One region of the Streptomyces sp. NPDC055815 genome, then DNA from elsewhere that is predicted to be linked to it. Evidence: predicted binding sites of a transcription regulator. Region 1 holds the regulator's gene; the other holds the start of a gene.
The links. Region 1 encodes HrcA, which represses chaperone genes, less so after heat shock. Its sites were predicted from a motif close to TTNGCACTCNGNNNNNCNGAGTGCNAA; they were not measured.
Positions count from the first base shown of each region.

Region 2: a site for HrcA is predicted at 1,422-1,448, ahead of groL (chaperonin GroEL). Genes of this name have one in related genera too.

Region 1 covers NZ_JBSHDU010000014.1:21,182-25,591, forward strand. Annotated here, with positions in the region: gene ACWGN5_RS12100 (DUF3097 domain-containing protein) at 1-414, opposite strand, end outside; gene ACWGN5_RS12105 (MBL fold metallo-hydrolase) at 425-1,153, opposite strand; gene hrcA (heat-inducible transcriptional repressor HrcA) at 1,303-2,322, shown strand; gene dnaJ (molecular chaperone DnaJ) at 2,323-3,459, shown strand; gene ACWGN5_RS12120 (nitronate monooxygenase) at 3,746-4,410, shown strand, end outside.
Region 2 covers NZ_JBSHDU010000023.1:46,482-50,891, forward strand. Annotated here, with positions in the region: gene thrC (threonine synthase) at 1-374, shown strand, start outside; gene ACWGN5_RS17005 (MoaD/ThiS family protein) at 389-664, shown strand; gene ACWGN5_RS17010 (cold-shock protein) at 1,091-1,294, shown strand; gene groL (chaperonin GroEL) at 1,613-3,241, shown strand; gene ACWGN5_RS17020 (SRPBCC domain-containing protein) at 3,344-3,847, shown strand; gene ACWGN5_RS17025 (class I SAM-dependent methyltransferase) at 3,849-4,410, opposite strand, start outside.

The DNA of each region.
Region 1 (4,410 bases):
CAGGTACTCCACGACCACGCCCTCGATCCGCAGGTCGTCGCCCCAGACCCGCTCGACGAGCTCCGCGTCGTGCCGGCCCTCGACGTAGATGCGGCCCGCCCGCGCCACGCGCGCGCGTGCGCCCGGGACGGCGACCGAGCCGGAGGCCGTACGGGTGGGGCGGGACGGCCCCGACGCCGGGCGGACCAGGGTCACGACCTTGCCCTCCAGGAGGAAGCCGCGCGGCTCCAGCGGGAAGACCCGGTGCTTTCCGAACCGGTCCTCCAGGGTCACCGTGCCCGCCTCGCAGCGGATCACCGCCCCGCAGAAGCCGGTGGTGACCTCTTCCACGACCAGGTCGGGGTCCGCCGGGACCTCCGGGACGGGCGCCGACTTCTTCCAAGGGGGCGTCAGGTCCGGGTTGTAGCTGCGCATTCGGGCGACGCTACGACACCTCGAAGCGGCGTGCCAGTTCATCGCGCTGTGCCCGTACGAACGTGGCGTCCACCACCGCGCCGTGCCCCGGTACGTACGCCGCCTCCTCGCCGCCCAGCGCGAGCAGCCGGTCCAGGGCGTCCGGCCAGCGGGACGGGATCGCGTCCGGGCCCGCCTGCGGCTCGCCCGACTCCTCCACCAGGTCGCCGCAGAACACGACCTCCCGCGTGCCCGGGACGCAGAGCGCCAGGTCGTGGCCCGTATGGCCCGGGCCCACGTTGGCCAGGAGGACCTGGCGGTCGCCCAGGTCGAGCGTCCATTCGCCCGAGACCAGGTGCCGGGGCGCCACCAGGACGTCCGTCGCCTCCGTCGCCGCCTGCGGCTCGACCCCTTGCCGTACGGCGTCCCCGTACAGCTCCTCCCGGGCCCGCGCCCCGCTCAGGAGGTCGTCCGAGCCCACCGCGCCGAAGACCTCCGCGCCCGCGAAGACCGCCGTCCCGAGGACGTGGTCGAAATGGGGGTGGCTGAGTGCGATGTGTGTCACCTTTCGGCCGCCCGTGAGTTCCGCCACCTGCGTCCGCAGCTCCGCGCCCTCCGCGAGCGTGGAACCCGTGTCGTACAACAACACCCCCCGCGAGCCCAGGACCAGCCCCACCGTGGCGTCCCAGCCGGGCAGCCGTCGCCGGCCCACCCCGTCCGCGAGCCGCTCCCATCCGTACGCTTCCCAATCCACGTCCATGGGGCGACGCTAACCGGTGCGGGCGCCGCCTCCTTGCCAGGAGCGATGCCCGCCGCCGTACACTGGCCGGGGGATCGCTGGCACTCGGACAGGGCGAGTGCCAAAAGCGGAGCAACCGGAACGACGACGACAGCTGGAGGTGCGCCACGATGCTCAGCGAACGCAGGCTCGAGGTCCTGCGCGCCATCGTCCAGGACTACGTCGGGACGGAGGAGCCCGTCGGCTCCAAGGCGCTCACCGAGCGCCACAAGCTCGGCGTGTCGCCCGCCACCGTGCGCAACGACATGGCGGTGCTGGAAGAAGAGGGGTACATCGCCCAGCCTCATACGAGTGCCGGGCGCATTCCCACCGACAAGGGCTACCGGCTCTTCGTCGACCGGCTCGCCGGCGTCAAGCCGTTGTCGACGCCCGAGCGGCGGGCCATCCACAACTTCCTCGACGGCGCGGTCGACCTCGACGACGTCGTGGGCCGTACGGTACGACTGCTCGCCCAGCTGACCCGCCAGGTCGCCGTCGTCCAGTACCCCTCGCTGACCCGCTCGACCGTCCGGCACGTGGAGCTGCTCTCGCTGGCCCCCGCCCGCCTGATGCTCGTCCTCATCACGGACACCGGCCGGGTCGAGCAGCGCGTCGTCGACTGCCCCGCGCCCTTCGGCGAGACCTCCCTCGCCGACCTCCGGGCCCGGCTCAACAGCCGGGTCGTCGGCCGCCGGTTCGCCGACGTGCCGCAGCTGGTGCAGGACCTCCCCGAGTCCTTCGAGGAGGCCGAGGACCGTGCCACGGTCTCGACCGTGCTCGCGACCCTCCTCGAAACGCTCGTAGAGGAGCACGAGGAGCGGCTGATGATCGGCGGCACCGCCAATCTCACCCGCTTCGGACACGACTTCCCCCTGATGATCAGGCCCGTCCTGGAAGCCCTGGAGGAGCAGGTCGTGCTCCTCAAGCTGCTCGGCGAGGCCAAGGAATCGGGCATGACCGTACGCATCGGGCACGAGAACGCCCACGAGGGGCTGAGCTCCACGTCCGTCGTCTCGGTCGGCTACGGTTCGGGCGGCGAGGCAGTCGCCAAACTCGGCGTGGTCGGACCGACCCGCATGGACTACCCCGGAACGATGGGAGCGGTACGCGCAGTGGCACGTTACGTCGGACAGATCCTGGCGGAGTCGTAAGTGGCCACGGACTACTACGCCGTACTCGGCGTGCGCCGCGACGCGTCCCAGGACGAGATCAAGAAGGCGTTCCGGAGGCTCGCGCGCGAGCTGCACCCGGACGTCAATCCCGATCCGAAGACGCAGGAACGCTTCAAGGAGATCAACGCCGCCTACGAGGTCCTCTCGGACCCGCAGAAGAAGCAGGTCTACGACCTCGGCGGCGACCCGCTCTCGGCCTCTGGCGGCGGTGGCGCGGGCGGCTTCGGGGCCGGTGGCTTCGGCAACTTCTCCGACATCATGGACGCCTTCTTCGGCACGGCCTCGCAGCGCGGCCCGCGCTCGCGGACCCGCCGCGGCCAGGACGCCATGATCCGTCTGGAGATCGACCTCAACGAGGCGGCCTTCGGCACCACGAAGGACATCCAGGTCGACACGGCGGTCGTCTGCACCACCTGTTCGGGTGAGGGCGCCGCGCCCGGCACCTCCGCGCAGACCTGTGACATGTGCCGCGGCCGCGGCGAGGTCTCCCAGGTCACCCGGTCGTTCCTCGGCCAGGTCATGACCTCCCGGCCCTGCCCGCAGTGCCAGGGCTTCGGCACCGTCGTCCCGACGCCGTGCCCCGAGTGCGCCGGCGACGGCCGCGTGCGGTCCCGCCGCACGCTCACGGTCAAGATCCCGGCCGGTGTCGACAACGGCACCCGCATCCAGCTCGCGGGCGAGGGCGAGGTCGGCCCCGGCGGCGGCCCCGCCGGCGACCTGTACGTCGAGATCCACGAGACCCCGCACGAGGTCTTCCAGCGGCGCGGGGACGACCTGCACTGCACGGTCACCATCCCGATGACGGCGGGCGCGCTCGGTACGAAGGTGCCGCTGCAGACCCTCGACGGCGTCGAGGAGATCGACATCCGCCCGGGCACGCAGTCCGGCCAGTCGATCCCGCTGCACGGGCGCGGCGTCACGCACCTGCGGGGCAACGGCCGCGGCGACCTGATCGTGCACGTCGAGGTGACGACCCCGAGCAAGCTCGACGCCGAGCAGGAGCGCCTGCTGCGCGAACTGGCCAAGCTGCGCGGAGAGGAGCGGCCCACGGGCCAGTTCCAGCCTGGTCAGCAGGGGCTGTTCTCGCGGCTGAAGGACGCGTTCAACGGGCGGTAGGCGCTCGGCTGGGGGTCCGGGGGTCGTCCCCCGGGTCGGCACAGTCAGCCTGGTCAGCAGGGGCTGTTCTCGCGGCTGAAGGACGCGTTCAACGGGCGGTAGGCGCTCGGCTGGGGGTCCGGGGGTCCGTCCCCCGGGTCAGCACAGTCGGCCGGGGCAGCAGGGGCTGTTCTCGCGCTTGAAGGACGCCTTCAACGGGCGGTAGCCCTTGTGCGTACGGGAAGGGGCGGCACTCCGGTGCCGCCCCTTTTCCTGTGGCCCCGTAGGGGCATGACACGATGCCCATATGTCCACCACCGCACTGAACGATCTCTCTCGGTTTCCGATCGTGCAGGCCCCCATGGCGGGTGGCGCCTCCTGTCCCGAGCTCGTCGGAGCCGTCTGCGAGGCCGGGGCGCTCGGGTTCCTCGCCGCCGGGTACAAGACGGCCGGCGGCCTGTACCAGGAGATCAAGCAGGTCCGCGGGCTCACCGCACGCCCCTTCGGCGTCAACCTCTTCATGCCGCAGGACGGCCGGCCCGCCGACCCCGCCGCCGTCGAGGTCTACCGCCACCAGCTCGCCGGCGAGGCCACCTGGTACGACACCCCGCTCGGCGAGACCGACGACTCCCGCGACGACGCGTACGACGCCAAGTTGGCCATCCTCCTGGAGGACCCGGTCCCCGTCGTCTCCTTCACCTTCGGCTGCCCCGCGAAAGAGACGTTCCACGCCTTCGACCGCGTCGGTACGTACACGATCGTCACCGTCACCTCCGCCGACGAGGCCCTCGCCGCGCAGCGCGCCGGCGCCGACGCCGTCTGCGTCCAGGGCGTCGAGGCCGGCGGACACCAGGGCACGTACCGCGACGACCCGGCCGACGAGGACGCCTCCGGCACCGGGCTCCTCACCCTCGTCACCCAGGTCCGCGAGGCCGTCGCGCTGCCGATCGTCGCCGCCGGGGGGATCATGCG
Region 2 (4,410 bases), on a different contig from region 1:
TCGTACGGCCCCAGAAGCCGAACACCATCGCCAAGTCCCTCGCCATCGGCAACCCGGCCGACGGCCCGTACGTCCTCGACATCGCCCGCCGGACCGGCGGCGCCGTGGAGGACGTCGACGACGAGCAGGTCGTCGAGGCCATCAAGCTCCTCGCGCAGACCGAGGGCGTCTTCGCCGAGACCGCGGGCGGCGTGACCGTCGGCGTCACGAAGAAGCTCGTCGAGGCCGGGCTCATCGACCCGAACCTCACCACCGTCGTCCTCAACACCGGCGACGGACTCAAGACCCTGGACGCGGTGGCCGACACCTCTCAGGCGACCGCCACCATCCGCCCGAGCCTGGACGCGTTCCGCGACGCCGGCCTGGCGCTCTGAAAGGTAACGAACACATGGCCGTGAACGTCCGCATCCCCACCATCCTCCGCACCTACACCGGCGGCCAGGCCGAGGTCCAGGCCGAGGGCGCGACCCTCGCCGAGGTCATCGCGGACCTGGAGAAGAACCACACGGGCATCGCCGCCCGCGTCCTGGACGACCAGGGCAAGCTGCGCCGCTTCGTCAACGTCTACGTCAACGACGACGACGTGCGCTTCGAGCAGGGTCTGGAGACGGCCACCCCGGCCGGCGCGGGCGTCTCGATCATTCCGGCCGTCGCCGGAGGCTGACCATCAAGCACAGTGCCGGCGGGTGCTGAGACCCGTATAGCGCTACCAGTCAGTACGAATTGCCCCTTCCGCGCGATAAGCGGAAGGGGCAATTCTGCATGGTTGAGCGCGGTAGAGTTGGGGAAGTCCCCTCCGCTGCTCATGCCAGGCGCATATGAGAATGCGTCCCCGCACGACAAGAAGCAGCCAAAGTGTGTGCGCGTTGTGTACCTTCTGCGCCCTTTGCCGGGCCCGACTTGCCCCGGCATCCAGGGGATTATCCCCAATTCCCCTTTCCAGGGCGCCCAGAATTCTCGGTCGAATGACCTGTTGCAGAGGGCAGTTGGGCAGATACATTCAGCCGCGGTCGACGCGTTCCGGCGCAGGGTCTGACCCGGGTCCGCGAAGTGCGGTCCCGCGCAAGGGCCAGTAATAGGGGAGTTAGGCATGGCTCAGGGCACCGTCAAGTGGTTCAACGCGGAGAAGGGCTACGGCTTCATCGCGGTAGACGGTGGTGCGGATGTTTTCGTCCACTACAGCGCGATCCAGATGGATGGCTACCGCAGCCTCGAAGAAGGCCAGCGGGTCGAGTTCGAGATCTCGCAGGGCCAGAAGGGTCCGCAGGCGGACATGGTCAAGCTCGCCGTCTGAGCGCGGCGCGATCGGCCACCGACGCAACGCCGTCGAGGGGTCCGCATCCCTGTGGGGTTGCGGACCCCTCGCGCGTTCCCGGGCCTCTGCGCGCCCCCTTGATCCCCCTCCCGAAACGCGAGAGTCGCTTGCACTCTCCTAGGGCGAGTGCTAATCATTGGCGTTAGCACTCGGAAGGTGAGAGTGCTTACGAGGATCGGGCAGACGAGGTCCGCGGCCAGGTGGGGCAAGGAACCATCGGGCACGCAGGCCGTCCGTCGCGGGCGTCGGCGCGGTCCTGGAGCGTTATCCACCCCATGTCCGGGAGGACCACTTCACATGGCCAAGATCATCGCGTTCGACGAGGAGGCCCGGCGCGGTCTCGAGCGCGGCATGAACCAGCTCGCTGACGCCGTCAAGGTCACCCTCGGCCCCAAGGGCCGCAACGTCGTCCTCGAGAAGAAGTGGGGCGCCCCCACGATCACCAACGATGGTGTCTCCATCGCCAAGGAGATCGAGCTCGAGGACCCGTACGAGAAGATCGGCGCCGAGCTGGTCAAGGAAGTCGCCAAGAAGACGGACGACGTCGCTGGCGACGGTACGACCACCGCCACCGTCCTCGCCCAGGCGCTCGTCCGCGAGGGCCTCCGCAACGTCGCCGCCGGTGCCAACCCGATGGCCCTCAAGCGCGGCATCGAGAAGGCCGTCGAGGCCGTCTCCGGCGCCCTGCTCGAGCAGGCGAAGGATGTCGAGACCAAGGAGCAGATCGCTTCCACGGCCTCCATCTCCGCCGCCGACACCCAGATCGGCGAGCTCATCGCCGAGGCGATGGACAAGGTCGGCAAGGAAGGCGTCATCACCGTCGAGGAGTCCCAGACCTTCGGTCTGGAGCTGGAGCTCACCGAGGGTATGCGCTTCGACAAGGGCTACATCTCGGCGTACTTCGCCACCGACATGGAGCGCATGGAGGCGTCGCTCGACGACCCGTACCTCCTGATCGTCAACTCCAAGATCTCCTCCGTGAAGGACCTCCTTCCGCTCCTGGAGAAGGTCATGCAGTCGGGCAAGCCGCTGCTGATCATCGCCGAGGACGTCGAGGGCGAGGCCCTGTCGACCCTGGTCGTCAACAAGATCCGCGGCACCTTCAAGTCCGTCGCCGTCAAGGCCCCGGGCTTCGGCGACCGCCGCAAGGCCATGCTGAACGACATCGCCATCCTCACGGGCGGCACGGTCATCTCCGAGGAGGTCGGCCTCAAGCTCGAGAACGCGGGCCTGGACCTGCTCGGCCGCGCCCGCAAGGTCGTCATCACCAAGGACGAGACCACCATCGTCGACGGTGCCGGTGACAGCGAGCAGGTCGCGGGTCGCGTGAACCAGATCCGCGCCGAGATCGAGAACTCCGACTCGGACTACGACCGCGAGAAGCTCCAGGAGCGCCTCGCGAAGCTGGCCGGCGGCGTGGCCGTCATCAAGGCCGGTGCCGCGACCGAGGTCGAGCTCAAGGAGCGCAAGCACCGCATCGAGGACGCCGTTCGCAACGCGAAGGCGGCCGTCGAGGAGGGCATCGTCGCCGGCGGTGGCGTGGCCCTGCTCCAGGCGTCGAACGTCTTCGAGAAGCTCGAGGCGGACCTGTCGGGCGACGAGGCCACCGGTGCCAACATCGTCAAGCTGGCCCTCGAGGCCCCGCTGAAGCAGATCGCCGTCAACGCCGGCCTCGAGGGCGGCGTCGTGGCGGAGAAGGTCCGCAACCTGCCCGTCGGCCACGGCCTGAACGCCGCGACCAACGAGTACGTCGACCTCATCGCCGAGGGCATCATCGACCCGGCGAAGGTCACGCGCTCCGCGCTGCAGAACGCCGCGTCGATCGCCGCGCTGTTCCTCACCACCGAGGCCGTCATCGCCGACAAGCCGGAGAAGGCCGCCGCGCCGGCCGGCGGCGGCATGCCGGGCGGTGACATGGACTTCTGAGCCCCGGCTCGGTAGTCCATCGCTGAACGCGAACGAGGGCGGCACCCCCACCAGGGGGTGCCGCCCTCGGGCGTTCGGCGGATGCTGGAAGGTACGGAAGGGGTGGGAAGCGGTACGGAAGGGGTCGTCGTCATGGTCACCCTCCTCACCACACCGGCCGACCGCGAACTGGTCATCACACGCACCTTTGACGCCCCGCCGTCCCGCGTCTGGGAGGCCTGGACGCGGCCCGAGCACGTACGGGAGTGGTACGGGTCGGCCGGGCTGACCACCTCCGTCGTCGACATCGACCTGCGGACGGGCGGCGCGTGGCGCTGGGGCCAGACCGGGCCCGACGGCCAGGAGATCGTCTTCTCCGGCACGTACGAGGACGTCCTCCCGGTGGAGCGGCTCGACTACACGGAGGTGTTCGAGCAGATGCCGGACGCCGAACCCGTCCGGGTGGCCCTCACCTTCGACGCGACCCCCGACGGTGGCACGGCCCTGACCAGCACGTCCTTCTGGCCGTCCAACGAGATCAGGGACCAGGCGCTGGCGGCGGGCATGGAGGCGGGGGTGCGGGAGCAGTACGACAGGCTGGCGGCGCACCTGGAGGGGATGGGCTGAGTCACCGCCGGCGGAAGAGCCCGGTCCAGAGGAAGGACTCGCCGAAGGCGGGGGAGTCGGCGGACAGGGAACGCATGCGGCGGAGCTCGATCTCCTTCAGGTCGGCGAAGACCGTGCGGAGGTCGGCGTCCGTGTAGGCGAGCCCGCCGTGCAGTCGGCCCTCCCGGTAGAAGTCGGCGTCCGGGAGCTCGGACCCCATGCCGCCCTCGCCGGCGGCGAACGCGGTGAGCGCGAAGTGCCCGCCGGGCGCGAGGGCGCGCCGCAGCAGGGCGAGGTAGCTGATGCGCCGGTGCGGGGGCAGGTGGTGGAAGCAGCCGGAGTCGTAGACGAGGTCGTACGGTCCGTCGAGGGCTGCGGTGAAGGCGTCCCCGCACACGAAGCGGACGCCCTCGGCGCCCGTGTCCCCGGCGCGCTCCTCCGCCCAGGCGATGGCGGTGGGCGAGAGGTCGACGGCGGTGACGTCGAAGCCGGCCGAGGCGAGGTACAGGGCGTTCCGGCCGGGCCCGCAGCCGAGGTCGAGGACCCGGCCGCCGGCCGGGAGCAGGCCCTGCTCGACGTACGAC